3 regions of the Gorillibacterium terrae genome follow, and region 3 is predicted to be linked to each of the others. Evidence: riboswitches for the same ligand, from Rfam matches in the RefSeq annotation. Region 3 holds a riboswitch; each other region holds the start of a gene.

Region 1 (10,122 bases), on a different contig from region 3:
AAAATGCAAATCAAAAAAAGGGACTGCCGCTACTGCAGCAATCCCGCTACCTCCGTATGCGAATAGCCGTGCGCCGCCGCAACCGCCGGGTGAGCCACCTGCCCGGCCGCCACATTGATGCCCCGGGCGATGGCCGCATTCTCCCGGGCCGCCTGTTTGAACCCCTTCCCGGCGATCTGCAGGCCGTATTCCAGCGTCGCATTGGTAAGAGCGATGGTCGACGTCCGCGGCACCGCCCCGGGCATGTTGGCTACCGAGTAATGCAGTACGCCGTGCTTGACATAGGTCGGCTGATCGTGGGTCGTAATCCGGTCGACGGTCTCGATCGAGCCTCCCTGATCGATCGCCACGTCGACGATGACCGAGCCGGGCTCCATCGCCGCCACCGCATCCTTGCGGACGATCCGGGGCGCCCTCGCCCCCGGCACAAGCACCGCGCCGATCAGCAAATCGGCGGTTCTGACCGCCTCCTCCAGAACGGTCCGTCCCGAGGCGATCGTCCGGATCCGACCCCGGAACAGATCGTCGAGCTGACGGAGCCGATCCAGGCTTTTGTCGAGCACGGTCACCTCCGCTCCCAGGCCGACCGCCATGGCCGCCGCCTGCGTTCCGACGACTCCGCCGCCGACGATGACGACCCGGCCCGGAGCCACCCCGGGAATACCGCCGAGGAGGACGCCTTTGCCGCCGTGGGCTTTTTCCAGGAAATGCGCGCCGATCTGCACCGCCATCCGCCCGGCCACTTCGCTCATGGGTATCAAGAGCGGCAAGCTGCCGTCTTCCCGTTGAATCGTCTCGTAGGCGATCGCGGTGACGCCCGATTGGACGAGAGCCTCGGTCAACTGCTTCTCCGGAGCGAGGTGCAGATAGGTATACAGAATCTGCCCCGACCGAAAGCGGCCGAATTCCTCGGGAAGCGGCTCCTTCACCTTGACGACCATCTCCGCCTCCCACGCTTCTTCCGCCGTGGCGACAATGCTCGCTCCCGCCCGCGCATACTCTTCGTCGGCAAAACCGGCGCCGGTGCCGGCACCGCGTTCCACAAGCACTTCATGGCCCGCTTCGCGGTAAGCTGCGGCTGCGGCGGGAGTCAGCCCGACCCGGTTCTCATTGTTCTTGATTTCCTTGGGAACTCCGATTTGCATAGACTTCCTCCTCCACCGAATTCATAATCCAATTATATCCTATATCTATACTATATACCTTTCCCTCCCATAAAAAGAGACCGCCCCTCCTCTGCCTATTGCAAGGAGAAACAGTCCTAAGGACGAATACGGTACGGATTATGTATGGAAAATTCGGAACGAAGCGGCGGCAAGGTTACAGGGCTATGGGCATCCGGTTGGCACGGCGCAGGAATTCTCTGACTTCTTCGTAGGGAATCCCCATTTTGTATGCCTCATGAATCAGTTCGATCCATTCCTGGTCAAAATCATCGGCGTTAGCTTGGATGGGCTGGTTCATTGTACATCCCTCCGCGAGTTCCGATCTCCAGGCAGTCCAGCCGTCTTAGTCGCTTAGGATCGAGACCGTAGACCTGTGACTTTGCGTCCCTGCTTTTCAGTCAGGTTTGCCTTTTGCTGACCCTCGGTTGATTTTCAAATACATCATATCATTTTTTTGCAAGGATGTTTGTCACAAAATGGCGGTAAAAACAACAAATTCTATAAATCTTTTTTTATGGAGGTATTGCTTTTTGCTTTCATTCTCCATGCCTCATCCCCTTTCTGGGTCTTTTTTCGTTAAGCCCCTCCGACTAATGGTAGATTAATCCTTACTTACCCCAGGCATTTCGCCTCTAAACGGGAATTGGAAATTATTTTTGAAGACTTTGCCGATTCTATGGAAATCTATGGTTTACAAAATAGGGAAGTGTTGCTAATATGAGGAATGAAAGCGTTATCGGTAACCTGTTTGCGAAAAGGAATCCGACCTTTGTCCAGTGAACATTCATGAATGCGCTTACGGCTCGGCGATTCCTTTCTCCTGCCTCGATCCCGGCAACGCTTCGTTCCCAACTCCGACTAAGGAGGGATGTCCGCTCGTTAAACGCAAGTCCGGCTGTCGAGGTCAGCTCAGATGGGAACCGCACCGATTATATCCCAAGGAGGAGAAATCATGAACCGCAAGAAGATTCGCAAATCCGGAGGCTTGCTGCTGCTTGCGGCCGCGCTGATCGGCGGCTCGTTTGCCGTAACCGCCCCTTCGGTCCAGGCGGCGCCAAGCGAAGCTTATACCTGGAAGAACGTCAATACCGGAGCCGGTGGCGGCTTCATTCCGGGCATCATCTTCAACGAATCGGAAAAGGATCTGATCTATGCCCGCACCGACATAGGCGGGGCCTACCGCTGGAATAAAGCCGACAACAGCTGGATTCAGCTGACGAACTGGGTGGGCTGGGACGATTGGAACAAGAACGGCATCGACGCGCTGGCGACCGATCCCGTCGACCCCAACCGCCTGTACCTGCTGGCCGGGATGTACACGAACGCCTGGGACCCGAACAACGGGTCGGTGCTCATCTCGACCGACCGGGGGAATACGTTTACTTCGTCTCCCCTGCCGTTCAAGGTAGGCGGCAATATGCCCGGCCGCTCGATGGGCGAACGGCTGGTGATTGACCCGAACAAGAACAGCATCCTGTACCTGGGCGCCCGCAGCGGCAACGGCCTGTGGAAGAGCACCAACTACGGGCAGACCTGGAGCAAGGTGACGAGCTTCCCCAATCCGGGCACCTACATTCCCGTGCCCGGCGATTCTTACCAGGGCGATATCATGGGCATCTCCTGGATCGCCTTCGACAAGGCGAGCGGCACCGCCGGCAGCGCCAGCCAAGTGATCTATGTGGGCGTCGGCGATATGACCAACAACATCTTCCGCAGCAAGGACGGCGGTGCCACCTGGGAAGCCGTTCCGGGACAGCCGACCGGTTTTCTGCCGCAGCACGGCGTGTTGGCCTCGAATGGAATGCTGTACGTGGACTACAGCAATGAGGTCGGTCCTTACACGGGCAGCAAGGGACAGGTCTGGAAGCTCAATACCGCCACAGGCGCCTGGACCAACATCAGCCCGGTCGATTCGGAGAGCTCCGACGACTGGTTCGGCTACGGCGGCCTCACCGTGGACAAGCAGCACCCCAACACCCTCATGGTTGCCTCGATGAACGCCTGGTGGCCGGATGAGAAGATCTTCCGCAGCACCGACGGCGGGGCGACGTGGACGGCCATATGGGATTGGAACGGCTATCCGTCCCGGTCGTTCCGCTATACGCAGGATATCTCGGCCGCTCCCTGGCTCGACTTTGCGAACAACCCTTCCCCTCCCGAAGTCACTCCGAAGCTCGGCTGGATGATCGGCGATCTGGAGATCGACCCGTTCAATTCCGACCGAATGATGTACGGAACGGGAGCGACGCTCTATGGAACCAACAACCTCACGGCTTGGGACAGCGGCGGCAAGATCAATCTGTCCGTGATGGCCAAGGGCATCGAGGAGGAGGCCGTCAGCTCGCTCATCAGCACGCCGATCGGACCGGAGGTCATCAGTGGCGTATTCGACGTCAGCGGCTTCAAGCATGACGACGTGACGAAGGTCCCCGCCAAGATGCTGGTTAACCCCAAGAGCACCGCGAGCCTGGATTACGCCGAACTGGATCCAGCCTTCATCGTCCGCGTCGGCAGCTACGACAATAACTACCCGACGCAGATTCTGTTCGGGCTGTCGCGGGACAGCGGCGGCAACTGGTACCAGCCGACCTCCCAGCCGACGACGAAGACCGGCGGCGGCACCGTCGCCATGGCGGCCGACGGCAGCTCCGTCGTCTGGTCGATCAACGACGCGGGCGTCTTTTACACGAAGTCGAGCGGCAACTCCTGGACGGCCAGCGCCGGACTCCCCGTCGGGGCCAAGGTCGCGTCGGACCGGGTCAACAAGAACAAGTTCTACGCCATCGCTGCCGGGAAATTCTACGTCAGCACGGACGGCGGAGCCACCTTCACGGCAACGGCGGCCTCCGGGCTTCCCAACACGGGCGATCTGAAAGCCATACCGGGCACGGAGGGCGATATCTGGCTCGCCGGCGGCGACAAGGATACCGTCTACGGCCTCTGGCATTCGGTCAATTCGGGGGCCAGCTTCACCCGTCTGGCCAACGTGCAGCAAGCCGATGTCATCGGCTTCGGCAAGCCGGCTCCGGGTCAGACCTACAAGGCCCTCTATACCAGCGCCAAGATCGACGGCGTCCGCGGCATCTTCCGCTCCATCGACGCCGGAGCGAGCTGGGTGCGCATCAATGATGACCAGCATCAATACGGAATCACCAACTCGGCCATCACCGGCGACCCCAAGGTATTCGGCCGCGTCTATGTCGGTACCAACGGCCACGGCATCGTCTATGGCGATGCGGTAAACGGTAACCCGACGCCTACGCCGACGGCGACACCGACCGCTACGCCAACCGCGACACCGACGGCTACGCCGACAGCCACACCGACAGCCACGCCAACCGCCACGCCAACGGCTACACCGACGGCCACACCGACCGCGACGCCGACAACCACATCAACGGCTACGCCGACAGCCACGCCAACCGCGACACCGACGGCTACGCCGACAGCTACGCCAACGGCCACACCGACAGCCACGCCGACGACCGGAGCGATCAAGGTGCAAATGTATAACGGCGGCAAGGATGCTACAACCAACACGCTGAATCCCCGCATCAAGCTGACCAATACCGGAACGAGTGCCCTCCCCCTCTCCAACGTGAAGCTCCGGTATTATTACACGATCAACGGCGACAAGGCCCAGAACCTGTTCGTCGACTGGTCGACCGTCGGCGCGGCCAATGTCACCGGAGCCTTCGCCAAGATGAGCTCCGCCAAGGCCAATGCCGATACCTATGCGGAGATCGGCTTCACCAGCGCGGCCGGATCGCTGGCTGCCGGGCAAAGCATCGAAATCCAGGTCCGCATCTCCAAGACCGATTGGAGCAACTATACCCAGACCGACGATTATTCCTTCAATGCGACGGCCAGCTCGTATGTCGACAGCCTGCTGCTTCCGGCTTACGTATCGGGCACCCTGTCCTGGGGCGCCGAGCCGTAAGAACGGTTGAGCACGGTACTGCCTTCGGAACCCGCGACGCATCCGGGTTCGCCCGACCGTAAAGGCTAAGGCTTGTTGCCTGAAGCCAGCGGCTATTCAAAAGAAAAACGGAAGGTCCCGAGCTTTCGGGCCTTCCGTTTTCGCTGTTCTTCGGCTCCTTATTCCGGAGCGTAGACTTCAACCTCCGCCAGCTGCGCCGCCGGCCAGCCGGTGTTCGCGCTCACCACCAGGCGCACCGCTTGCGCCTTCGCGGCGTCGAGCGGAATGTCCACCCGGTTTTCCCGCTTCGGATCGAAGGAATATGGCGCTTCCGTCTTGGCCGTGGTGAACGTCTGCCCGTCCTGGCTTACCTGCACCTCGATTGTCTGATTGCGCGTGGCCCACGCATCCTGAGGCGGCAGCTTCAACACGAGCTTGCCGATATCCGTCACCCCGCCCAGGTCCAGCGTGAGAGTTTGCGGGAAATTCTTCGCCGTGCTTTCCCAATAGGTATAAGGATCGCCGTCCAGCACCTTCTCGCCGGGGAAATCGGCCGAAGCCATGCTGGAGACCTGCACCTTCTTGCCGAATGCCAGGTTCGGCAGCTCCTTCACCTTCTTGTAGGGGAAGTCGGCGACGGATACGGCATTGTCCGAAGCGGTCAGCTCCACATACGCCGCCTTCTTGTCTCCCAGCGTTCGGATGAAATCAAACCGGACGGAATCGCCTTGCTCCGTTGCCGGAATATCCGCAAGCTTCTCGCCCGCCATCGTATAAGCCGCCGCCGCTGCATGCTTCCAGTCCTTCGGCTTCTTCACGGCAAGGGTGGTGTCGGAACCAACCGGCTGATACAGGCGGATGCGGCCGGTCGAGCGGAGCTCGACCACGATATGATCGCCTTTGCCGAGCTCCACCCCGTTGTAGACGCTGTAGGCGCCGGCGCGAACGCCTCCGTCTTCCCCTAAGATCTCAAACCCGCTTGGAGCGAGCGTAAACCCGCTGCCCGCCTCAAAGGGCTTATCGGCGTTCCAGTCGGCCAGCACCGTGTAGCTGCCGAAATCCGTTCGGGTGATATCGGCGGCTACGGGCTCGAAGCTCTTCACCCGGGCGTCGCCGTATTTCGCCAGCACTTCCTTTTGAACAAGGCCGACCAGGTCTACCCAAGGATTGTCGATGCCGTTGAACAGGTCGGCGCTCAGGTGATAGCCCATGGCCGCATTCCAGCGGAGCATTTCCTTCTTATCGGTCATCGTCTCGGCCGCCAGATTGTGCTGGAACAGCATCACCTTGTCGCGGGCGAGCATGCCGATCATCGGGTAATACTCGGAATACGTTGCGGTCTTCGCCCGGTAGCCGAGCAGGTCCCACAGGTAGTTCGAGCCCATGAAGCCGACGGAGTCGCCGACCAGCATATCGAAGCCGTCCTCCGTATACATCGGATGCTTCAGCGATGCGAAATAGCTTCTCACGGCGGCGTAATAGGACGAGGAAGCGTCGGTTCCCGGAGCCAAGGTCCTGTTGAGGGTATACGGCACGTCGCGGATGCCCCATTGGTCCTCGAAGATTCCGTCCATTCCCGCATCGAGCAGCTTCTTGTGTTCCTCGGCGATGCGGCCCGTCACATAGGGGTCGGCCATGTTCATCACGTACCCGCTGTGGACGCCGTAATCCTCCTTGACCGGGACGCCGGGAACCTTGTTCACCGCGATATCCTCGATCGCCGTTCCCGCGGGGAGCCTCGTTAAGGTCGGCGAGTGGATGCCCCACCAGGAGAAATTGGTGTAAGGCACCAGCGCGTCGCCCTTGGTCTTGGCCGCCCGGACGAACGCCTGGAACTCGGCGTCCGTTCCCCATTTGGCATCGGCCGGCAGAAAATCCGGATAGTTCTCGTCGTGTCCGCCCGTCTGGAAGCCGACCAGGTGCAGGACGCTCGGGAATGTCAGCTTGTCGACGAAGCCGGACTTGAGCGCCGTCCAGCCCGCGCCGGGGATAGCCGAGACGTCCATTTTCAGGAAGGGCATCGCCAGATAGCGGTCTTTGTCCTTGCCCAGCTTGTCGGCGAGCGAGCGGAACCGGTCTATGCCGTTCAGCTCGCGGTAAGACGCGATCGAATCGGCGTAGTCGCCGCCTACCTCCAGCACGAGCGTCGGGCTGTTCCAGACGCCTCCCGCCGCCGTCGCCAGCTTGTAATTGTGGACGAGGCCCGTCTTGCCCGGATCGTCCACCATGGTCTTGAAGCCGAGATCGACCGAGGACATCGGGCTCGCTACGAGGTCATACAGGGCGAGCGGACCGCTCTCGGTGTTCAAGGCCAGGTAGGAGGCGAAGAAGGTGCCGGGATACTGCGCTTCGTACGAATTGTTTTCCCGGAAGAAGGCCGTCTTCAGCTTGGCCCCGGGCAGGAGCGGCAGGAGGCCGTCCTGAATGGAAGCCGACGGCAGCTTCAGCTCGTACGGGAAGCGGAAGGATTCCAGCGTTCCGCCCGTATGGTTCGTCACCTTGGCGCTCATGCGGATGCGGTTGTCTTGGCCAAAGCCGACGACCACCTCCACCTGCAGCTTGCCTCCGTATTCGAAGGTCAGCTCGTTCTTCGACCGGTTCCAGCGATACGCGAAGGAGTCGGCCTTGTTGCCGCCGACGGAGGTGTCGTCGTCGAGTATGCCCCACCAGAGCGCCCCGCTCCGGTTGGCGAGCTCGGTTTTCTTGCCGGTCTCCTTGTTCAGCACATAAGAGATCGCGCCCTTCTCCTTCTGGAAACCGATTTCATAATGTTCGTTGCCGACGGTGAGCGTATCCCCGACCGCCTTGTAGGCGACACCCGTATCGTGCCGGAACGCCATCCAGACGATAAGGCCAGCCGCAAGAATCAGCACAAGCGCCGACCCGGCGATGATCCCATTTCGTTTTCCTATCTTCATGACCGATGCTGCCTCCCTTGTGAACCCCCGATTCAACTGCCGGTTTCTTTGAAAAAGACCGGCCCTGTGTGGGCCGGTCCCGTCGGTGCGTGAGCCGCTTAGTTGACCTTGATCGTGTCAAAGAATTTTTCTTGGACCGTCTTGGCGGCGGAGTCCAGCTGGGCCTTCACGTCAACCTTCTCTTTGGAGAAGATCTCCTGAATGACATTGGTCATTGCGCCGTAGTAGTCCTGGGTGTTGTACTGGGCTTCCGGCTTGCCGTCGAGCAGGCCCAGCACCTTCTGGTCGTACTGATACACGTTGGTGTATTTGCCGTAGACGTCCTTCACTTTCGCGCCGTAAGCGGAGTCCATGTTGAAGTACTCGATAACGGGCGGGATGTAGTATTTGTTGTCCTTTTGCCGGGATTGGATGTTGGCTTCCAGCGAAGCCAGGCCCTTGTCGGAGAAGTAGTCGAAGGTGGCGTAGTTGAAGGCCGCCTGCTGCTCTTCCTTGGACGCGTTCGGGTTGATGACGAGGAAGTCGCCGCCGAGCACACCGGTGTGCTTGCCGCCCTTTTCCGCTGCGGGCATCGGGTACACGAGCACGTCCTCCGGCTTCATGCCGCCTTGGTTCAGCGCCTGGTCGACCGGATCGGATGCGCCGGCGATGACCATCGCCGTCCGGCCCTGAGCGAAGGAACCGACCGCATCGCCCCAGCCGAGCGCCCAATCCTTCGGAATGGCGTTCGCTTCCCAGCGCAGCTTGTGGTAGAATTCCAGCGCCTTCTGGCCGGCTTCGGAGTTGAAGGTGGCGGTGACCTTGCCGTCCGCTATGCTCTGGATGTCGCCGCCCGCTTCGAACAGGAAGTTGGTCCAGTTCCAGCCGGCTTCATTGCCCTTGCCCATCGGGGCGATCCCGGAAATGCCCTTCCCCGGATCGGCGACGGCCTTGGCCGTGTTCAGCAGATCGTCCCAGGTCCAGTCGGCGTCAGGCGCGGCAACGCTCTTTGCGTCGAGCATCTTCTTGTTGACGACCGTGCCGGTTACGTAACCACGTTGAGCGATTCCATAGATTTTTCCGTCGATCTTGAATTGATCCTGGAGGATCGGGTTCATCTCATCCTTGTGCTCGTAGCTGTTGAACAGATCGGTGATGTCGGCCGCCCAGCCGCGTTCGGCGAGGAACTTGCCTTCGGTGGCGTAAGTGTTGAACAGCGTCGGGGCTTCGTTCGCGCCCATCTTGATGCCGATTTCCGCCGGATTATACTGCCAGTCGCTCTTGACGATCGTGACGTTCGGGTATTTCTCGTTGAAGCGGGCGATCTTGTCGTCCTCCAGCTTCCGCTCGTCGACCTTGTCCGGCGTCGGATAGTAGATGCTGATCGTGACCGGCTTGTCGGAGGCGGCGGGTGCGGTGCTGGCCGTTGCCGAGGCTTCGCTTGAAGCGCTCGGAGCGGCGCTCGAGCTGGGCGAAGCGGATTCCTTGTCTTTGCCCCCGCAGGCCGTGAGGGCGGTGGCCGCCGTCATCAGGCACAGAAGCGAGATGGAAAGTTTACGCATGAATACTCCCCTTTTCCTGTAAGTGTTGGTTGGGTAAGGCGCGGCTCCCGACCGTGGTGATACGCTCATGATAATCGACCGTCTGCGAAAGAACGAGGTGTGATCTTAAGCGGTTTGTGTGTTTGGTTACGCTTGCATTGACATTTGAGTTAATAACTAGGACAAGCTTCTTCTGCCTTCAGCCCTTGACCCCCCCGACATGCAGCCCGCGCATGATGTATTTTTGGAAGAACAGGAAGAACAGGACCGGAGGCAGCATGACCATCGACAACAGCGCAAACTTGATGTTCGTGTCGAGCCTGCGGGCATTCAAGACATATTTGTAAATGGCGGTCGACAGCGGATAATGCGAGTCGTTGTGCAGCACGAGCGACGGCCAGTACCAATCGTTCCACGCGCCGGCGAAGACGAAAATGGCGATGGTCGAGAAGATCGGAATGGACAGCGGCACGGCAATCTGCACGAACAGCCGGAACTCGGATGCGCCGTCGATCCGGCCCGATTCGATCAGATCCATGTGGATGCCGTCGAAGAATTCCTTCAGGATCAGCAGATTGAACGCGCTCGCTCCCGCCGGC
Region 2 (10,122 bases), on a different contig from region 3:
TCCTGGCCGCCGCTGGTCAACGTGCTTTTGACATTGAAATGATCCTTTCTCGCCATTCCATGGGCCTCCTGTCATGATCAATTGTTTCACAGGTTGAAACACGATTTCATAATTTCGTCATCTTTAGTATAACGGTTCCCGCCCCGCGAGTAAACTGCTTTTTCGCGGAAAATCGCCTAGGAAACCGGCTCCAAGGACCTTTTCGATCCACATGAGCCATGCCCGGTTTACATATAGTTGGAATGAATGGGGGGAATGGCGATGAATTGGAAGACGCTCCTCTACGAATATGCCCACAGCCGCAACCGGATGGAGGCGGAATGCGATCCGTCCGTCCTGCAGCCGCTGGGGGAGAGCTCGCTCGATTGGGGCTTGCAGGGAGAAAAGCTGCAGCGTATCCGCGAGCAGCGGCGGGAGCGCCGGCTCGTTGCGGTCAGCCGGGAGGTTCGCCTCCGCATCCTCCGAGCCAGGCCCATCCGCGGGGGGCTCTTGGCGGATATCCGCTTGCACAGCCGCTTCGCCTACCGCATCGACGGAGCGGATCATCTGGAGGAGCGGGCGGAACGGGAGAGCGTCTATCTGTCCGCTCTGCGGGGCGGCTGGGCGATCGCCGGCATCGAGCCGGACACCCGCGAGCTGACCGGAGGCGCAGTCTTCCCGCCGGAAGGGGGAGCGGCAAACGCGGCGCCCTTGCCCGCCAACCTTAAGCCTATGCTGAATCCGCTCGCCCAATTCCGCAGAGCGGGCGGGTACGACCGGCAGGCCGCGGCCGACTATGCCGACCGGTATTGGGAGACGGCCAATCCCGGCTATCTCGAATTCGAGGTCGACTGCTCGAACTATGTCTCGCAGTGCATCTTTGCAGGCGGAGCGCCGATGAACTATACTGATAGAAGAGATTCCGGCTGGTGGTACCGCGGCATGAGCGGCAGCCGGGAGAACTGGAGCTACAGTTGGGCCGTCGCCGACAGCCTTCGCCGGTATTTGGCGGCGGGCCGGTCGCACGGGCTCCGCGCCAAAGCGGTTGAAAGCGCGCAGGAGCTTGAGCCGGGCGACGTCATTAGCTACTGCTGGAAAGGCGACGGCCGGTTCGGCCACAGCACGGTGGTTGCTTCCAAGGACAAGAACGGGATGCCTCTCGTCAATGCCCATACCGTAAGCAGCAAGCATCGATACTGGGACTACCGGGATTCCTACGCCTGGACAGAGAACACCAGGTATCTTTTTTTTCATATTACGGATCTGTTCTGATTCCATATTCAGGAGGTTTCCATGGCGAACAAAGTTCGGGTTGGACTGATATACGGAGGCCGTTCGGGCGAGCATGACGTCTCCCTGCAGACAGCCCTCGCCGTTATACGGGCGTTTGATCACAGCAAGTACGAGATCCATCCGTTTTACATTGACCGCACCGGCGGCTGGAAAACGGGGCCCGTGCTGAACGGACCTGTCGGTTCCGTGGCCGAGCTGACTTTCGAGCGGGAGGCGCTTACGGCCGACGGCCGGATCGCCGGAGACGATACGGGAGCCGCAGCGGCGGGCAAGCAGGCGGCCGTGTCGGAGCAGGCGATGCCGCTCAGTCCGATCTTTGCCGGAACGAACGGGGAGCGGGGGCTCGATGTGGTCTTTCCGCTGCTGCACGGAACCTTCGGCGAAGACGGCACCATTCAGGGACTCCTGGAAATGGCCGACATTCCTTACGTCGGCGGCGGCGTGCTTGCCTCCTCGGTAGGCATGGATAAGGTGGTCATGAAGAAGCTGTTCGCCCAGGAAGGCCTGCCGCAGTGCATGTTCCGCCATTTCACCCGGGCGCAATGGGAGAAGGACCAGGTATTCTTCCTGATGGAGATCGAGATCGCACTCGGCTACCCCTGCTTCATCAAGCCGGCGAATCTCGGTTCGAGCGTCGGCATCTCCAAGGCGACCAACCGGGACGAACTGATCGAGGGCATCAAGACGGCGTTTAAATACGACCGCAAGGTGATCGTCGAGGAATTCGTCGATGGCCGCGAGATCGAGGTGGCGGTGCTCGGCAACGACGACCCGAAGGCCTCCGTGGCGGGCGAGATCGTCGCCGGAGCCGACTTCTACGATTACAAGGCCAAGTACCTGGACGGCAAATCGACGATGGTCATCCCCGCCGACCTGCCGGAGGAGCTGTCCGACCGCATCCGCGAGCTGGCCGTTCGGGCCTTCTGCGCGGTGGACGGCAGCGGTCTGTCGCGCGTCGACTTCTTTGTCGGCCGGACCGACAACGCCATTCTGATCAACGAGATCAACACGATGCCGGGCTTCACCCCGTTCAGCATGTATCCGCTGCTGTGGAAGGAAACCGGCAAATCCTACGGAGAGCTGCTCGACGAGCTGATCGGTCTCGCCGTGGAGCGGCACGCGGAGAAGCAAAAGCTGCAGTTTACTTTTGAAGCCGGAAGGTGAGACCATGGGATTCTCGACGGAATTCAACTCGGTCTGCAAGTTCAAATCCGAACGGGAGCTTGAAGACCTGTTCGAATACGGCAAGACCAAAATGCGCAAAAACGGCTTCCGCATCTATCCGACCGGCATGAAGGTAATCGCCTTCGATCCGCGCAATCAAGCCGTTGCGATCGTGAAGATCAGCGCCTCCATCGCCGAGATCGACTTCCAGGGCAAAGAGATCACCCTGGTGGAGATGGAGCTGGTTCGCCGCCTTACCGCCCAGGAGTCCGAGGTGGAAACGGCGCTCGCCGACGAAATGTTTTTCCGCGATCACCCCGGGCTGTGACGCAACGGGCGGAGAAAAGGGAATACTAAGGGCAGGCCCTTAGGGGCCCAGTCCGCTATTCCCGGAGTTGACGTTCATGCTGATCCGTTTCGGCTATGTGGCCATGTCGGTCCATGTGGCGCATGCTTCTCCATCGAAGACGATGACCGCGACGCAGTTTGCCAAGATTGCCGACCGTGAAGCGGCGCTCGGGAAGCTCGTTCGGATTGCCGAGGAGAATCTCCATAATACGCTGCGCCTGCTCCGCCACAACCGCGCCTACGATATCCATGTCTTCCGGTTCTCGTCCAAGCTGGTTCCGCTCGTCACCCATCCGCTGACCGAGGGCTGGGACCCGATTCCGCGGCTTGCGGAGCCGTTTCGGGAGCTGGGCGACTACGTCATCCAGCATGGCATGCGTACGTCCTTTCACCCCGACCACTTCACGGTGCTGACGACGCCCCGCGAGGAGGTGTTGCGCACCTCGCTCGCCGATCTGGCCCATCAGGTGCGGATGCTGGAGGCCATGGGTCTGGACGAACGCTCCAAATGCAACATCCATATCGGCGGTACCTATGGCGACAAGGAGTCGGCGCTGGCCCGCTTTCACAGCCGGGTTAACGATCTTCCGGCCGCAGTGAGGCGGAGGCTGACCCTGGAGAACGACGACAAAACGTATACCGCCGAGGAAACGCTGCAGGCCGCCGAGGAGCTCGGACTGCCGATGGTACTGGACCTGCACCATCACCAGGTGAATCCCGGCTCGGGCGTCGCCGCGGAAGAGCTTTGGCCGCGCATCCGGGCGACTTGGAAGGACACCGGGATTCCGCCGAAGATCCACGTGTCGAGCCCGAAGAGCGAGAAGGATGTGCGGGCCCACGCCGATTTCGTCGAGCCGGAGCCGCTCGCCGCCTTTTTGGGGGCAATCGCCGCCGAGACGCCGCGGCTCGATATCATGATCGAGGCGAAGCAGAAGGACGAGGCGCTGTTCCGGCTGGTCGCCGATTTGGCCGGACGGGAGGAATTCCGCGAAGTCGACGGCGCTACCTTGGAACGCTGAGCGCTGAACGTTGACCGCTTATGGTCCGTTACTTCCGCTCAAGCGGCACGCTTGATCCATCCCCACCGCAGACGGTGGGGTTTTTAGCGATAGGGCCTGCAACACCCATGCCCTTTGTCACCGCTTACGATGAAATTTGGGGGAAGCTCCGGTAGTTTTTGCGAAGCAACTCTACTATACTGGGGAATAAGAGATTAACCGAAATGAGTGATGATTCATGGCTGAGCCGATTAATGTCCATTATTCCGCAAGCGGGAAGAGCTTTACCGCAGTTGCCATCAACACGGCGGCCAAGGCCGGGGAGTGGATCAAGAGCAAGCTGGGAGCCTACACCACGCTGGGTACCAAAACATCGCCGGCCGATCTGGTGACCGAAATCGATAAAGGCTCGGAGAAGCTGATCAAGAACTTGATTATGACGCATTTTCCCGAGCATTCTTTCTTGGGGGAAGAAGGAGTAGAGCCCGGTCCGCTCGCATCCGCCCAAGCGCTGGAGAGTGTGAGGGACGCCGATTACCTGTGGATCGTCGATCCCATCGACGGCACGACCAATTTCGTTCACGGCTTTCCGTTCTTCTCCGTCTCCATCGCGCTGGCCTTCAAGGGCGAGGTCATCGTCGGGGTTGTCTACGATCCTTCCCGGGATGAGCTGTTCGTCGCCGAGAAGGGCAAAGGGGCTTATCTGCGGGGCAAGCCCATCCACGTCTCCTCGGAGGCGGCGCTGGCCGAGAGCCTCCTCGCGACCGGCTTCCCGACCGATCCGGTCGCGGCCCTGCCCGTGAACATGCGCGGCCTAACGGCTGTGCTGCCGCGCGTGCGCAACATCCGCAACGGAGGCTCCGCCGCGCTGCATTTGGCCTATATCGCCGCCGGCCGGCTGAGCGGCTTCTGGGAAATCAACCTCAACGCCTGGGATCTCGCCGCAGGCTCGCTGCTCGTTCAGGAAGCCGGCGGGCGGGTAACCGATACGACGGGGCAGGAGTATCACCTTGGCGTCCGGAATATCGTCGCAACGAGCGGAGGCATCCACGGCGAACTGATCGATGTGTTGAAGCAGGCGGAAGCTACGGGAATGGAATAGCGCCTCGGGACGAACGGGGCTTATCCAAGGCAGACGGTTTTCCGTCTGTCTTTTTGGTAGGCCCTTTTTGGCATGCTGCCGGGCCTTAGGCGTCGCCTTCGGCGGCGAAGGGTCACCCTCTTAGGTCCCTCGGCTCGCAGTCCGTATTCCGAAATCCGTCCACCAGAGACATAACCGGACAGGACTTGCAGGAAACGGGAAGGAAGTCTATTGATTAATGGGTTTTTGGAAAGTATACTTAGACTAATGGCAGGACTGTGGTCCTAACAACTTGATGCGAAAAGGCAAACCTACCGAAAGGCAGGGACGCAAAGCCTCGGGCCTAAAGGACCAGTTCCTACGGCGGCCGGGTTGCCGAACAACAGTGGCATTGGACCCTACCGGGAAGACCGCTATTGCTTGGTTTCGCACGATTCCAGCGAGTGAGAGAGGCGAAAAAATGCAAGCAGCTTACATCAATCCGTTTCTGATGTCTTCCTGTACGGTAATCGAATCCTTGATCCAGGTCAAACCGACACTGGGCGAGCTCACCATCAAGCAGATCGAGATCGGCGACGATCGCGTCTGGCTGAAGATCGGCATCGTCGGGGGCATGACCGGCGAAGTGGTATTCGGGTTCCCCGAAGCCGTGGCGCTGCGAATCGCTTCAGCGATGATGGGGGGATTTTCCCTGACTGAATTTGACGAGATCAGCCGCAGCGCCATCTCCGAATTGGCCAACATGATCAGCGGCAACGCCAGCACGCTCCTCTACAACCAGGGCATCTGCGTGGATATTACTCCGCCTGCTTTCATGGAGCAGCGCTCCGGAGTGCCCGGCGGCGTGAAGGCCTTGTCCATTCCGCTCAATCTGCATTCTTACGGAGCATTTGATATTTATGTCATTACCCGCTAAGGGGAGAGAACGCCGCGAGCAAGCGGCGTTTTTTTTGTAGAAAGGGATGAACCGCGACCGATTCGCAGTCCTTCACCCGAAGATGCTTCCCGGAGAAGAGGGAGCCGCGTTTAGGCGAACCCGAAAGGCAGGAGCCTCATGAAACGACCGAGCAAACGAAAGACCGCACTCCTAATCCTATCTTCGTTGATTCTGCTGTTGGCGATTTCGCTTTACCTGAAGACGCCCCAGCCCGTCAACGCGATGTTCGCGGGTTCTTCGAGCCTGACTCCCTATGGGAACCGGGTTTACATCGACCCGAGTATTTCGCAGATGACCCGTGAGCAACTCTTGCAGGATCTCAAAGAATCCGAGGAACGGATTAAGGGATTTTACGGAGAGGTTCAAGCCGACCCGACGTTCCTGTTCGTGGAGTCGCCCAAAATGGTTAAGCGGTATGCCCAGAACTCGACGGGACAAACGTATCATCTGTACTGGGGAGATTACATTGTGGTTGGACCGAGCGGATTTAGCCAGGATGTGATCGCCCATGAAAGGATGCATTCCGAATTGAAGAAGAGGGCCAAGCTGGATCGGATTCCCGCTTGGTTTGACGAAGGCTTGGCAACGCTGGCCGATGATCGGTTTCCCGATTACAAGTCCTTCGATGCCGGTCCCCAGGACAAGCAGAAGCTTCAAGCGATTTCCAAGCGAAACGACTTTAATCGAATGAGCTCGGACAAGAGTTATCCGATTGCCCATGCGGAAGTGGGGCATTGGTTCGGAAAGGTGGGGCAAGCCGGCCTGGCCCGCCTCATCGATGGGATCAACGATGGAAAATCCTTTGACGAGCTCTTCGCGGAGATCGATGTTGAGTAGGCAGTGCAGAAGAGTTCGGCCTTGAATACAAAAAGGACCGCTTCCTCAAATGGAAGCGGTCCTTTGTCTTACCTACCGGTATGACCGGATACGGCTATCAATCAGCCCAATACGACCTCGACTTCATGCGTAGCGCCGTCGCCGACCACCGGCAGAACATTGCCTTCGATCTCGCGGCCGTCCAGCGTCATCTTGGCGACGCCCTTCGAGACGTGGTTCGGGTTGGTGATCTTGATGCGGTAGGTGTCGCCGCGGAAGACGCGGGTGATCGTGTAGCCGTCCCAAGCCTTCGGGATGCAGGGGTCGACCTTCAAGCCATCGAAGTCCGGCTTGATGCCGAGGATCGCCTGGGTGATGGCGACGAAGTTCCAGGACGCCGTGCCGGTCAGCCAGGAGTTCTTGGCTTCGCCGTGGCGGACGGCGTCGCGGCCTGCGATCATCTGCGAGTAGACATACGGCTCCATACGGTGCAGGTCGCTGATGTCCTCGCGATAGGCGGGAGCGATTCGGCTGTACACCTCGAACGCGCGGTCGCCGCGGCCGATCTCGGCTTCCGCAATCATGATCCACGGGTTGTTGTGGCAGAAGATACCGGCGTTTTCCTTATAGCCCGGCGGGTAGGACGAGATTTCGCCGAGGTTGATGTAATACTTGGAGTACGGCGGCTGCTGCAGCACGATGCCGTGCTTGGTCTCCAGCCGTTCGATGACGGAGTCGAGCGCCTTCTCGGCGTCGCCGGTCTCGACACCGATGCCCGCCATGACGCACATGCCCTGCGGCTCGATGAAGATTTGGCCTTCGGCGCATTCCTTCGAGCCGATCTTGTCGCCGTAGTGGTCATAGGCGCGAAGGAACCAGTCGCCGTCGAAGCCGTGCTTCATCGTCGTTTCCTTCATGCCCTGGATGAGCGCTTCCGCTTCCGCGGCTTCCTTCTCCAGACCGCGGCGGCGGCAGATTTCCACGTAATCCGGACCGACGAAGACGAACAGGCCGGCGATGAAGACGGATTCGGCCACTTTGCCTTCGATGTTCTCCGTCGTCTGGAACGATTCGCCCGGCGTGTTGGAGAAGCAATTCAGGTTGAGGCAGTCGTTCCAGTCGGCGCGGCCGATCAGCGGCAGCCCGTGGGGCCCAAGGTTGTTCGGCACGTGGAAGAAGGAGCGCTTCAGATGCTCGAACAGCGTGGCGGAGTTGTTCGGGTCGTTGTCGAACGGAACGTCTTCATCCAGGATGCTGAAGTCGCCGGTTTCTTTGACATAAGCGGCGGTGCCGCTGATCAGCCACAGCGGATCGTCGTTGAAGCCGATGCCGACTTCGGTGTTGCCGCGCTTCGTGAGCGGCTGGTATTGGTGATACGCGCTGCCGTCGTCGAATTGGGTGGAGGCAATGTCGATGATCCGTTCGCGGGCGCGCTCCGGAATCTGGTGCACGAAGCCGAGCAGGTCCTGGTTGGAGTCGCGGAAGCCCATGCCGCGGCCGATGCCGGATTCGAAGTAGGACGCCGAGCGGGACATGTTGAACGTGACCATGCATTGGTACGGGTTCCAGATGTTGACCATCCGGCCGAGCTTCTCGTCGCCCGTCTCGATCATGTACTTCGAGAGCAGGTTGTTCCAATAAGCGGCGAGCTCGTCAAGCGCGGCGTCGACTTGGGCCGGCTCGGCGAATTTGGCGATCATCGCTTCGGCGCGGGTCTTGTTGACAACGTCGAGCGCTTCCCATTTCTCTTCCTGCGGATTCTCCACGTAGCCGAGAATGAACACGAGCGTCTGCTCTTCGCCGGGAGCGAGCTCCAGGTTCAGGCTGTGCGAGCCGATCGGCGACCAGCCGCTCGCCACCGAGTTGCGGGATTCGCCCGCGGCGACAACCTGCGGGGCATCCAGTCCGTTATACAGGCCGAGGAACGATTCGCGGTCGGTGTCGAAGCCGTCCATGGGGCGGTTGACCGAGTAGAACGCATAGTGGTCGCGGCGCTCGCGGTATTCCGTCTTGTGGTAGATGACGGAATCCTTGACTTCCACTTCGCCGATGCTCAGGTTGCGTTGGAAGTTGGTCATGTCGTCCTGGGCGTTCCACAGGCAGAATTCCACGAAGGAGAACAGCTTGACGCTCTTCTTGGCGTCGGAGGTGTTCTTGACGGTGACTTTATAGACTTCGCCGTTGTAATTCAGCGGCACGAAAGCCAATTGATTGACCTGGATTCCGTTCCGGGCGCCGGTGATCGAGGTGTAGCCGAGGCCGTGGCGGCACTCGTAGAAATCGAGATCGCGCTTGACCGGCATCCAGCCGGGCGTCCAGAAGTCGCCTTCGTCGTACAGGTAGAAATAGCGGCCGCCCGTGTCGACCGGGATGTTGTTGTACCGGTAGCGGGTGAGGCGGCGCATCCGGGCGTCGCGGTAGAAGCAGTAGCCGCCGGCCGTGTTCGAGATCAGGCCGAAAAAGTTCTCGTTGCCCAGGTAATTGATCCAGGGATAGGGGGTTTGGGGGGTGGTGATGACATACTCTTTGCGGGCGTCATCAAAATGGCCGAATTTCACGATTCCAACTCCTCTCATGATAGGGAAAACCGTCTTGCGCTAGCCTGTGTATAAACGCGCGTTCACAAACGCGCCAAATGAACCCCGCGGGGGTTATTTGCGAAAAAAGGATAAGGGCCGATCAGCCCGGAACATCCGATCCGTCGTCTGTTGAAGCCGAGCTGTCCGCTGGAACCTCAGCCCTCTTCGCGCAGGATTCGCGGACGACGAGCCGGGTGGGGAAGCTGACGGCGCTGAAGGAGGCGCTCCGCTTGCGGCACATGGCGACAACCGTTTCGGCGGCCGTCTGCGACATCTCCGCGATCGGCAGGCGAACGGAGGTGAGCGCAGGCGTGAGGCGTGAGGCGATCGGCGAATCGTCAAAGCCGATCAGCGACACGTCCTCCGGCACTCGGAGGCCGAAATCGCGGAAGGCGTCGAGCGCGCCGAGGGCCATCTCGTCGTTGGCGGCGAAGAAGGCGGTCGGACGCTCTCCGGCGGCGAGGAACTCGGTCACCGCCCGGCATGCCGGGCCGCGGCGGAAATCGCCGTCGAGCACAAGCTCCTTGCGGAGCGGTATTCCGTGCTCCTCCAGGGCGGACTCGTAGGCGCGCAGCCGCTCCCGGCCGGAGTGGGTATTCAGCCGGCCGCTGATGAAGGCGATCTCCCGATGTCCAAGCGCGATCAGGTGGGCGACCGCTTCGCTGCCGCCCGCGAAGTCCTTGGTGTTGATGACCGCGACCGTGTTGTTGTCCATATGGTGCCTGGCGAGCTCGGCGGGGTCGTAGTCGATCAGCACGAGCGGCTCTCCGAGCTGGACGATGCTGCGGATTTCCTCCAGATTCTTCTGCGTGCCGACGATGACGCCGCCGTCGATCCGCTTTTGCGAGAAGGCTTGGCGGATCTTCTGGAAATCCTCCTCGGAATACACCGTATGAATGAGAACGTAATAGCCGAGGGCATTGGCGG
Region 3 (10,122 bases):
CAGATGCTGTTCGGCGCCTTCTGCGCCACCGCCGTCGGCCTCAGCTTCGATATGCCGCGTCCCCTGCTGCTCGTGACCATGACGCTGGCCGCCTTCATCGGCGGGGCGCTGTGGGCGTTCATCCCGGGGCTGCTCAAGGCGCGGTTCAACGTGCATGAGGTTGTGTCCACGATCATGATGAACTGGATCTGCTACTGGGTCGTCTATTACGAAATCCCGGCCCACTTCAAGGGAACGTCCCTGGAGACCGAGTCGCGGCTCTTGCCGGACAAGGCGACGCTGAAGTCGCCGTTCCTCTCCGATCTGTTCAACGGATCGTATGTGAACTGGGGCCTGGTCCTGGCGATCGTCGCCGTCCTCGTCATCGGCTTCATCATCAACAAGACGACGCTCGGCTATGAGCTCAAGGCCGTCGGCTTCAACCGCGACGCCGCCGAATACGCCGGGATCGCCGTCAACCGCGGCATCATCACCTCGATGCTGATCTCGGGGGGCCTCGCGGGACTTGGCGGTCTGACCCAATTCGCCGGGAACGCTGCGAATATTCAGATCGGACTGCTGCCGTCGCAAGGCTTCGACGGCATCGCCGTGGCTCTGCTCGGCGCGAGCGCTCCCGTGGGCGTGCTGCTCTCGTCGATCTTCTTCGGCATCCTGTATTCCGGCCGCGGCTTCATGAACGCCATGACCGACATTCCGCCGGAGATCGCCGACACGATCATCGCGATCATCATCTACTTCGCGGCGACGAGCATCCTGTTCGAGAAGCTTATCGCCCGCCTGAACCGCCGCCGCGCCGATAAGGCGACCAAGCCAGGAACGCCGCCGCCACCCGATAAGCTGGAGGGACCGGCCGAAGAAGTCAAACAAGTGGGAAGGGTGGGTGAATAATCATGTGGGGAATAATTGAAAATATTTTCCCGTATGCGATTGTCTTCACCATCCCGCTGCTCATTACGGCGCTCGGCGCGCTGTTCAGCGAACGAAGCGGCGTCGTCAATATCGGCCTGGAGGGCCTGATGATCATCGGTTCCTTCGCCGGAGCCTTCACGATCAACAAGCTCCAGGCCCAATACCCCGGTGCCGCCTGGACCCTCTGGGTGGGCCTCGCGGCCGCGTTCGTCATTGGCGTTCTGTTCTCGCTCTTGCACGCGTTCGCGAGCATTAACCTAAGCGCCAATCAGGTCATCTCCGGCACGGCGATCAATATGGTGGCGAGCTCGCTTACCATCTTCCTCGCGCGGAACATTACGGGCAGCGGCAACATTCGCATCGTTCAGGCATTCAAATCGTTCGATGTGCCGTACCTGCACAAGATTCCGATCCTCGGGCCGCTGTTCTTCACGAACACGTACATGACGACCTGGTTCATCCTGCTCGTGCTGATCCTGAGCGCATTCGTCCTGTACAAGACCCGGCTCGGCCTGCGCCTGCGCTCCTGCGGCGAGCATCCGCATGCGGCGGAAGCCGCCGGCATCAGCGTCCGTCGGATGCGCTACCTGGGCGTCATGATCTCGGGCGGCTTTGCCGGCCTCGGCGGGGCGATCATCATCTCCACGTACTCCGGCGAGTTCAACGGCAGCGTAGCCGGCCTCGGCTTCCTGGCATTGGCCGCGCTGATCTTCGGCCAGTGGAAGCCGTTCGGCGTGCTCGGCGCGACCTTCTTCTTCGGCTTCGCCAGCACGGTCGCCAACGTCTCGCAGGTTATCCCGCAGTTCCAAGTGATTCCGTCGGTCATCCTGAAGGTATTCCCGTACGTGATTACGCTGCTCGCGCTCGTCTTGTTCTCCAAGTCGTCGCAAGCGCCGAAGGCTTCCGGGGAGCCGTTCGACTCCGGCAAGCGCTGAGTCGAAAGTCCTTAGAAACGAAACCGTTAATGCTCCGTATGGGCCGTTCGACCGGCTCCCTGCGGAGCATTTTTTGGTTTGAGGTGTTTCTTTTTCGATCTCTTTGTCAAACCCTGTTGCCAGTCCGGGAATATGTGATACTATGAAACTATCAATCCCGTTTTTGAGAGAAAGATAAACCGACAAGCTTCACGATAAGGGCAAACCTGCCGAAAGGCAGGGACGCAAAACTACAGGGCCTTCCCGTCTTAGACGGATGGCAGCCAGTTGCCGAAAGGGGCTTTTTTTGATGAAAAAATGGCTGCTCGCCGTCATCCTCGCCGTATTCGCCTCCGCTGTGCCGCTGAACCTGGCCGTTCCCGGTACCGCTTCGGCGGCTTCGGAGGCCTCCTGGCTCAACAAGGAGGCCGTCAACCGCGGCCTCATCGCGATCCGCTATGACGTCAAGACCGGAACGAAGACGAAGCTGATGATCGCCAAGCAGGGAGCGGTCTACACCTACACGCTGACCGGCTCGGGACAAGCCTTCCCTCTGCAGCTCGGCAACGGCGATTATGAGGTTTCGCTGCTGGAGCAGGCCGACGGAACCAAGTACCGGCTGGTCAAGAAGGATACGGTTCGCGTCAAGCTCGACGATGCCCAGGCGGTGTTTCTGAATTCCGTTCAGAACGTCCGCTGGCAGCCGAACGGCCAAGCGTCCAAGCTGGCCGCCGAGCTGACCCAGGGGGCCAAGACCGAGGAAGCCAAGGCGAAGGCCATTTATAGCTATATCATCAAGAAAATCAAGTACGACAACGCCCTCGCCGCTTCCGTCGGAACGGAATACCTGCCGAATCCGGAGCAGACCCTGAACACCGGCAAGGGCATTTGCTACGATTACGCGTCGCTCTATGCGGCCATGCTGCGCAGCCAGGGAATTCCGGCCAAGCTGGTCATGGGAACAAGCGCCTATGTGAAGCAGTACCACGCTTGGAACGAGGTCTATCTGAACGGCGAATGGGTGACTGTGGATACGACGGTAGACGCCGGCAAAAGCAGCGCATCCGCGGGCAAGGACTTCGCCAAGGCGGCGGACAAATACAAGATGAGCAAAGTGTATTAAGCGGCAGAAGAGCCGAACCGGCTATCGTCAATGTCAATCGGCTGCATGCTGGTCAAGCCGAGGGCGGAACTTGAGGCAACCCTTAACGGGGGAGGCTTGGGTTCCGCCTTTTTTGCGTTATTCGGCCGCAGGGTGCGCCTTCCGAGGTGCGAAAACGGTTCGATCGGCTGCGAAAACGGTCCGATAGCCGATAACCGTTCTCCCTCAACCGGTGCCCGTCTTCTCACCCGGAGGCGGGCGATCACAAGGTAAAATGATAGCGTTAACATTTTCCGAGGGGATGGGAGAACTTACTATGGAGCTGCCAACGGATGGGGCGGTGCAGCCGGCGATGCCGGCGCAACGGACGCGGCCAAAGCTCGCGAACAAATACAAACTGTTCCTGATGGCCCTGCCTTTTCTGGCGATTACGTTCATCTTCTATTACCTGCCGATCAGCGGCTGGATCTATGCCTTCTATGACTACATTCCCGGCATTCCGCTCAAGGACACGCCGTATGTCGGGATGCAGTGGTTCAAGTCCATCGTCGCCAATCCGACCCAGACGGCGGAAGTGCTGCGCGTGCTGAAGAACACGGTCGCGATGAGCTTTCTCGGCCTGGTTACCTCGGTATTTCCGGTGGTCTTCGCCATCCTGTTGACCGAGATCCGCACCGGCTGGTACCGCAAGCTGGTGCAAACGCTGACGACCATTCCGAACTTCATCAGTTGGATTCTCGTCTACGCGCTCGCATTCTCCCTGTTCTCCGTCGACAACGGGGTGGTCACCGCGATTCTCGCCCAGTTCAAGCTTGTGCCGGAGGGCTACAACTTCCTCGCGTCGGATTCCCACATGTGGCTGAAGATGATCGTCTGGTACTGGTGGAAGTCGCTCGGCTGGGGCGCCATCCTCTACCTGGCCGCCATCGCCGGGATCGACCAGGACCTGTACGAGGCGGCGGAGACCGACGGAGCCGGGCGGTTCCGCAAGATCTGGCACATCACCGTGCCGGGACTCATGCCGACGTTCTTCGTTCTGCTGCTTCTGTCGATCGGCAATTTCGTCAACAACGGGATGGAGCAATATTTCGCCTTCCAGAACGCGATGAACAAGGACACGATCGAAGTGCTCGACCTGTACGTCTACAACATCGCCTTCGCCAATAACTTCCCGTTCGCCACGGCGGTCAGCATGCTGAAATCGCTGGTCAGCGTCTTCCTCTTGTTCGCGGCCAACACGTTGTCCAAAGCCGTCCGCGGCGAGTCGATCATCTGAGGAAGGAGAGGACCTATATGCGCAAAAAACCTTCGGCCGGCGAACTGGCGTTTCAGGCGTGCCTCTATCTGCTGTTCGGCCTGTTCACCTTGAGCTGCCTGTATCCGTTCTACTACCTGTTCATCAACACGATCAGCGCGAACGACCTGTCTGCGGCGGGCGACATCAAGTTCTATCCGCGCGGCATCCACTTCGGCAACTACGCCAAGGTACTCCGGATCAGCGGGCTCAGCCATGCGGCGGCGGTGTCGTTGTACCGGACGGTCTGCGGCACGCTGCTGACGGTCGGGGCATCGGCTTTTCTCGGCTACCTGTTCACCAAGAAGGACATGTGGGGACGGCCGATTTGGTACCGCTTCATCGTCGTCACGATGTATTTCAGCGCCGGGCTGATTCCCTGGTACATCACGATGAACAACCTGCATCTCACCAACAATTACCTGGCCTATATTCTGCCGACGATCATCTCGCCGTTTAACATCATCTTGGTAAAAACGTTTATCGAGGCCATTCCGCCTTCCCTGGAGGAATCGGCGGCCATGGACGGAGCGGGGTACCTGCGGTCCTTCTGGAGCATCATCGTGCCGCTGATAACCCCGATTCTGGCCACGATCACGATCTTCTCTGCGGTCAATCAGTGGAACTCCTTCGTCGATACCGCGTTCCTGATGACGGATACGAAATTCTTCACGCTGCAATTCCTGCTGTGGCGCTACCTAAACGAATCGAGCTCGCTCGCGGCGCTCATCCGCAGCTCGCCCGACATGGCCGCCAGCATCTCGAACATGCAGACCCCGACATCCGTCCGCATGACCGTCACGATGATCGTCGTGCTGCCGATTCTGATCGTCTATCCGTTCTTCCAGCGGTTCTTCGTCAAGGGCATCATGATCGGCGCCGTGAAGGGCTGACGGTCCGCCTTGCATGCGGTTGCACAAGGGAGGCTCCCTGATCCGGCCCGATCCAATCTGGTCTAATTTGGTCCGATTCCGCACGCTTCCGCATTGTTCAGTCGGCCAACGTTTTAGCTCGGGGGTTTCTCTCCGCTCTCTGGCGGAGTGGGTCCATAGCAAGACATTCATCTACCTAAACTCATGGGAGGCAAAGAGCGATGCGAGTGAAACGAATAGCCCTGCTGCTGCTGGCGATGATGATGGTGACTGTCATGGCCGCATGCTCGAAGGGGGATAAGAAATCGGCGGAATCCCCGTCCGCCAAGCCGACCGCTTCGGCAAGCGCCGGGGCGGCGAGCGCCGCGCCCGGCACGGAGAACGCCGGCGGGCTCGACCACACCAAGCCGCTGAAGCTGACGGTCTTCTCCACCACGGCCAACTATGCCGGACCGCAAACCGGCTGGTTCGCCAAGGTCATCAAGGACAAGTTCAACATCGAGCTGGACATTGTGGCCTCGAACCTGACGGGCGGAGACAACAAGATCTCGGCCATGATGGCCTCGGGCAACATGGGCGACATCATCGTGTTCGGCGATGACAAGAACCACTACCCGAACGCCATCAAGGGCAACCTGCTGCTCGACTGGACGAAGGACGGCCTGCTCGACAAGTACGGCGCGGACATCGCCAAGACGTTCCCGAAGGCGATCGAGAAGGCCAAGGTGGCGTTCGGCGGCGGCTCGGCCGTCTACGGCATCGGCAACAACGTCGCGACCAACCCGACCGGCCCCTCCGAGGGCAAGGACATGACCTGGGGACCGGACCTGCGCTGGGACCTCTATCAGCAGGTAGGCGCTCCCGAGATCAATTCCATCGAGGATTACCTGCCGGTGCTGAAGAAGATGCAGGAGCTGGAGCCGAAGACCAGCCAAGGCAAGAAGACCTATGCTTTCTCGCTGTGGTCGGACTGGGACGGCAACTACAAGATGACCCTCGCCAAGCAGTTCGCCAATATGCTCGGGTATGACGAAATTGCCGATACCGCCGTCTACGTGAAGGCGGACGAAGAGAAGTACTACGACTTCCTGGCCGAAGACAGCTGGTACATGAAATCGCTCAAGCTGTACTTTGACGCCAACCAACAGGGCCTGCTCGATCCGGATTCCCTGACGCAGAAGTTCGACGATGTCGTCGCCAAGTACAAGGACGGCCGCGTGCTGTTCTCCTGGTTCCCGTGGCTCGGGGCGGCGAACTACAACACGCCGGAGCGGACGGCGGAGGGCAAGGGCTTCGCGCTCGTTCCGTTCAAGAACGAGCTGATGTACTCGACCGGCTTCAACGTCTACGGCGGCAACGGCATCATCGCCATCGGCGCCAAGGCGAAGGACCCGGCCCGGATCATGGAGTTCCTCAACTGGATGTACACGCCGGAGGGCGCCATGCTGTCGGCCGGCAGCGGCACCGCCGTTCCGAACGGACCGAAGGGGTTGACCTGGGATATCGACGCGAACGGGAAGCCGGTCGTCACCGACTTCGGCTGGAAGGCGTTCACCGATCAGCAGAACACGAAGATTCCGGAGGAATACGGCGGCGGCGATTACTACTACGGCTCGAACCAAATGAACTTCTCCTTCGTCGTCCCGGCGATGATCAATCCCGAGACCGGTGAGCCGTTCGACCACAACCTGTGGAAGACGACGCTGGAGCGCAATCCGAGCAAGCTGGAGAGCTCGTGGAGAGAGAAGATGGGCGTGCTGACGCCGAAGGAATACTTCGAGAAGAACAACCTGCTCGCCGTCGCGCCGCAAGGCTTCACCGGCAAAGAGCCGCTCATGATGGACAAAACGCTGGAGCAGAAGAACAAGCAGATCGGCACGGTCATCCAACAGATGTCCTGGAAGATGGTCTTCGCCAAGAATCAAGCCGAGTTCGATAAGCTGAACAAGGAAATGCATGACAAGGTAAACGGGCTCGGCTACGGCGAAGTGCTGGACTTCTCGATCAAGAAGGCCCAGGAGCTGTTCGAAGCCCGCAAGAGCGTGAAGTAATCCGCATAGCACGGTCCGGGGGGGCAGGCCGGACGGCAGCCGCCGTCTGGGTCTGGTCCCCCTGCATCCGTTTACCCATCCTCCGCCCGGTGCGGATGTGGTATTCTGGGAGGAGAGATGGCAGGACTTCAAGGGAGAGAAGAGAATGGCCGGAAGCCGCATGACCAAGGGCTCGTCCCGTCCGCGCGTCAAGTCCTTGCGGAAACTGTTGATCCTCTACTTGCTCGCGGCGGCGCTGCTCCCCCTGATCGTCGTCGGGGTGGTTGCGTATTCGTCGATCTATTCAATCCTCTCGGGCAAGATTGCAAGCGGTATCAATGCCGGTCTTGAGCAGCAGGCGTTCCGGCTGGAGAACGCGTTCGACAACCTGGACTACGCTTCCAAGCAGTTCGCCCTGGACGGGCAAATCGTAGAGGAAATGTCCGCTTTTCTGCAGGAACGGCAGATCTACCGCAAAGCCCAGCTGATGACCTCCATTACCGAGAAAATCAACCTCGTGAACTTCACGAATCCCTATATCGGGCTGACGGCTTACCTGGCGCCGGACAGCGAGGACCCGGTGCTGTTCACCAGCCTGAGCGCCCGCAGCGATTTTGACTTCGCGAAGCTTCCCCGCTTCATGCATTACAACGGAGCGGATTACTTCGGCCCGCATCCGACGATGTATTCGGTCGGAGATAACCTGGTGCTGTCCGAGCGCCGGGCCGTCCAGGTGTCCGGTCACGCGCTCTACATCTATCTGGAGACGAGCTACAGCCTGCTTCGCCGCGTCTTCGACCAGGACGGCTACGGGATGAAGCTGCAGCACCTGCTTATCGGCCAGGACGGCGGCAGCGTTCACGTGATCGAAGGCGAGCTCCCCCGGCGCGTGACCCAGGCTGCGGCGCTTCCTTCCTCGCGCGCGCACGAGGCGCTGGAGGGCTACCACCTGTTCCGCTATACGAGCCCGCAGGGCTGGCAGCTCGTCGCGGTCGTCAAGAAGTCCGTGTTCAACCGCGAGATTTACGACTGGGTGGCCAAGGTGGCCGTGCTGGCGCTGTTCACCCTGCTGTTCGCCGCCTTCCTCGGCGGGCTCGTCTGGCGGCGCGTCTATGCGCCCCTGCGCAAGCTGAACCTGGAGATCAACCGCATGGCCGAGAATGTAACCGCTCCCGTCGCCCTCACCCATGTGGAGGAGTTCGACTTCGTGCTGAACAACTTCCAACAGATGAAGGAGCAGGTCAACGAGCTGATCCAGGACGTGGCCCGCAACGAGAAGCAGAAGAGCCAATTCGAGGTGGAAAAGCTGCTCAGCCAGATCAATCCCCATTTTCTGCACAATACGCTCAACACGGTTCAGTGGCTGGCGCGGATGAACGGGCAGAAGGACATCGACCGCCTCGTCACCCTGCTCGTCAAGGTGCTGCACTACAACCTGGGCAAGCACAGCCTGATCGTCACCATCGAGGAAGAGATCGAGGCCATCCGCAACTACATGGAGCTTCAGCGCATCCGCTACGATTACGAATTCGATTTTCAGGTGGAGGCCGACGAAGACGTGCGATCGGCTGCGGTTCCCCGGTTCCTGCTGCAGCCGTTGGTCGAGAATTCGATCTACCACGGCCGAAGCGACAACGGGAAAGTGGAGATTCGCATCACCAAGCAGGGGGACCGCCGCATACTGATCCGCGTGAGCGACAACGGAGCGGGGATGACCGAGGAGGAAGTCGCGCAGCTCCTATCCGGTTCGTCCGGGGAGAAGAAGGGGCTCGGCATCGGGTTCCCGTACGTCTCCCGTATGCTCCACACGTATTTCGGCTCGGACATGACGCTTTCCATCGACAGCCGGCCGGAGCAGGGCACGACCGTGAGCATTCTCATTCCCCGCAAGCGAAAGGAGGACCTTGAATGATACGAGCGGCAGTCGTGGATGACGAGCGCCTGGTGCGCAAGGGCTTCATGTCGATGATCGATTGGGCGGCCTTCGGCGTCGTGATGGTGGGGGAGGCGGGCGACGGCAAAGAGGCGCTCAAGCTGATCGAGACGCAGGACATCGACCTGCTCTTCGTGGACATTTCCATGCCGGGCATGTCCGGCTTTGAGCTGATCGGCCATGTCCGCCGGCTGTACCCGCGGATTCATTCGGTGGTGCTGACCTGCCACCATGAGTTTGAGTACGTGCAGGAGGCGCTGCGCCTGGGGGCGGTCGATTATATTGTCAAAACCCTGCTCGATATGGAAAACACCGACGCGACCATCGGCCGCCTCGTCGCCCGGCTGAAATGGGAGCAAAGCCTCCGCGGCGGCGGGCCGAACGGAGAAGGCGGCCGCTTGACCGCCGATAAGGCGATCGTCTATCTGCCGCTGCAGCCGGAGCTTAGCGCAGAGCGGTTGATTTCGCTCCAACTGACCAAGACCCATCCGCCCGCCGAGCTGGGCGAGCTGTGGGTGTCCCCGGTGCAGCAGCGCCTTTGCCTCGAAGAGGTCCGGCGGGACATCCAGGACAAGCTCGGCGGGGCGTGGCTTGCCGTCCTGCTGTCCGACGTTCGGGAGGCACCGCTCGCAGAGCTGGAGAGGGAATGCGCCGGCAAGCTGCGGCAGGCGGTCTTCTACCACCCCGAAGGGCAGCTTCCCTTGGTCCAGCTGTCCTATGGGGAGCTGCGCTCGGCAGCCGTCCGGACAGAATCCGTGCGGGACTCGGAGGAAGAGGCGCTGGAGAAGGCGCTGGACCTCGCCTGGGCCCTCTCGCCGTCCGAATGGGACCGGCTGTTGGATCGGCTGCGCGAGGGGAGGCCGCATTATTCGCGCGTCCTGGCGTTCAGCCAGCGGCTGCTTCAGGAATGGGAGGCCTTCCTGCCGCAGGAAGAGGAGCGGGCTTCGCTTGAGGAGGCCCTTCCGGCCTGCCGCAGCCTGCACGCTTGGAAAGGCTGGCTGCGCCGCTTCGCCGACTTGGCTGCCCGGCGCATGCTGGAGCTCGGCTTCTCCCGCGAGGTGATGGGCT

What was found. Region 3 has a riboswitch for cyclic di-GMP ahead of ACSEXS_RS14075 (transglutaminase-like domain-containing protein). Riboswitches for the same ligand answer to the same signal wherever they lie in the genome.
Region 1: linked by a shared signal. The riboswitch ahead of ACSEXS_RS18995 (anti-repressor SinI family protein) and the one ahead of ACSEXS_RS14075 (transglutaminase-like domain-containing protein) in region 3 are both predicted to bind cyclic di-GMP.
Region 2: linked by a shared signal. The riboswitch ahead of ACSEXS_RS01140 (chemotaxis protein CheX) and the one ahead of ACSEXS_RS14075 (transglutaminase-like domain-containing protein) in region 3 are both predicted to bind cyclic di-GMP.

Annotation. Positions count from the first base shown of each region.
Region 1 covers NZ_JBPPGI010000006.1:87,038-97,159, forward strand. The annotation lists gene ald (alanine dehydrogenase) at 30-1,145, opposite strand; gene ACSEXS_RS18995 (anti-repressor SinI family protein) at 1,321-1,464, opposite strand; cyclic di-GMP riboswitch class I at 1,492-1,585, opposite strand; gene ACSEXS_RS19000 (cellulose binding domain-containing protein) at 2,119-5,106, shown strand; gene ACSEXS_RS19005 (discoidin domain-containing protein) at 5,265-8,003, opposite strand; gene ACSEXS_RS19010 (ABC transporter substrate-binding protein) at 8,102-9,544, opposite strand; gene ACSEXS_RS19015 (carbohydrate ABC transporter permease) at 9,723-10,122, opposite strand, start outside.
Region 2 covers NZ_JBPPGI010000001.1:252,366-262,487, forward strand. The annotation lists gene acnA (aconitate hydratase AcnA) at 1-56, opposite strand, end outside; gene ACSEXS_RS01115 (amidase domain-containing protein) at 262-1,251, shown strand; gene ACSEXS_RS01120 (D-alanine--D-alanine ligase) at 1,273-2,436, shown strand; gene ACSEXS_RS01125 (MBT domain-containing protein) at 2,441-2,764, shown strand; gene uvsE (UV DNA damage repair endonuclease UvsE) at 2,841-3,803, shown strand; gene ACSEXS_RS01135 (inositol monophosphatase family protein) at 4,021-4,884, shown strand; cyclic di-GMP riboswitch class I at 5,158-5,243, shown strand; gene ACSEXS_RS01140 (chemotaxis protein CheX) at 5,324-5,779, shown strand; gene ACSEXS_RS01145 (hypothetical protein) at 5,918-6,637, shown strand; gene ACSEXS_RS01150 (glycoside hydrolase family 94 protein) at 6,739-9,174, opposite strand; gene ACSEXS_RS01155 (LacI family DNA-binding transcriptional regulator) at 9,296-10,122, opposite strand, start outside.
Region 3 covers NZ_JBPPGI010000003.1:328,782-338,903, forward strand. The annotation lists gene ACSEXS_RS14065 (ABC transporter permease) at 1-888, shown strand, start outside; gene ACSEXS_RS14070 (ABC transporter permease) at 891-1,844, shown strand; cyclic di-GMP riboswitch class I at 2,034-2,119, shown strand; gene ACSEXS_RS14075 (transglutaminase-like domain-containing protein) at 2,134-2,946, shown strand; gene ACSEXS_RS14080 (ABC transporter permease) at 3,242-4,201, shown strand; gene ACSEXS_RS14085 (carbohydrate ABC transporter permease) at 4,219-5,112, shown strand; gene ACSEXS_RS14090 (type 2 periplasmic-binding domain-containing protein) at 5,313-7,142, shown strand; gene ACSEXS_RS14095 (sensor histidine kinase) at 7,288-9,033, shown strand; gene ACSEXS_RS14100 (response regulator) at 9,030-10,122, shown strand, end outside.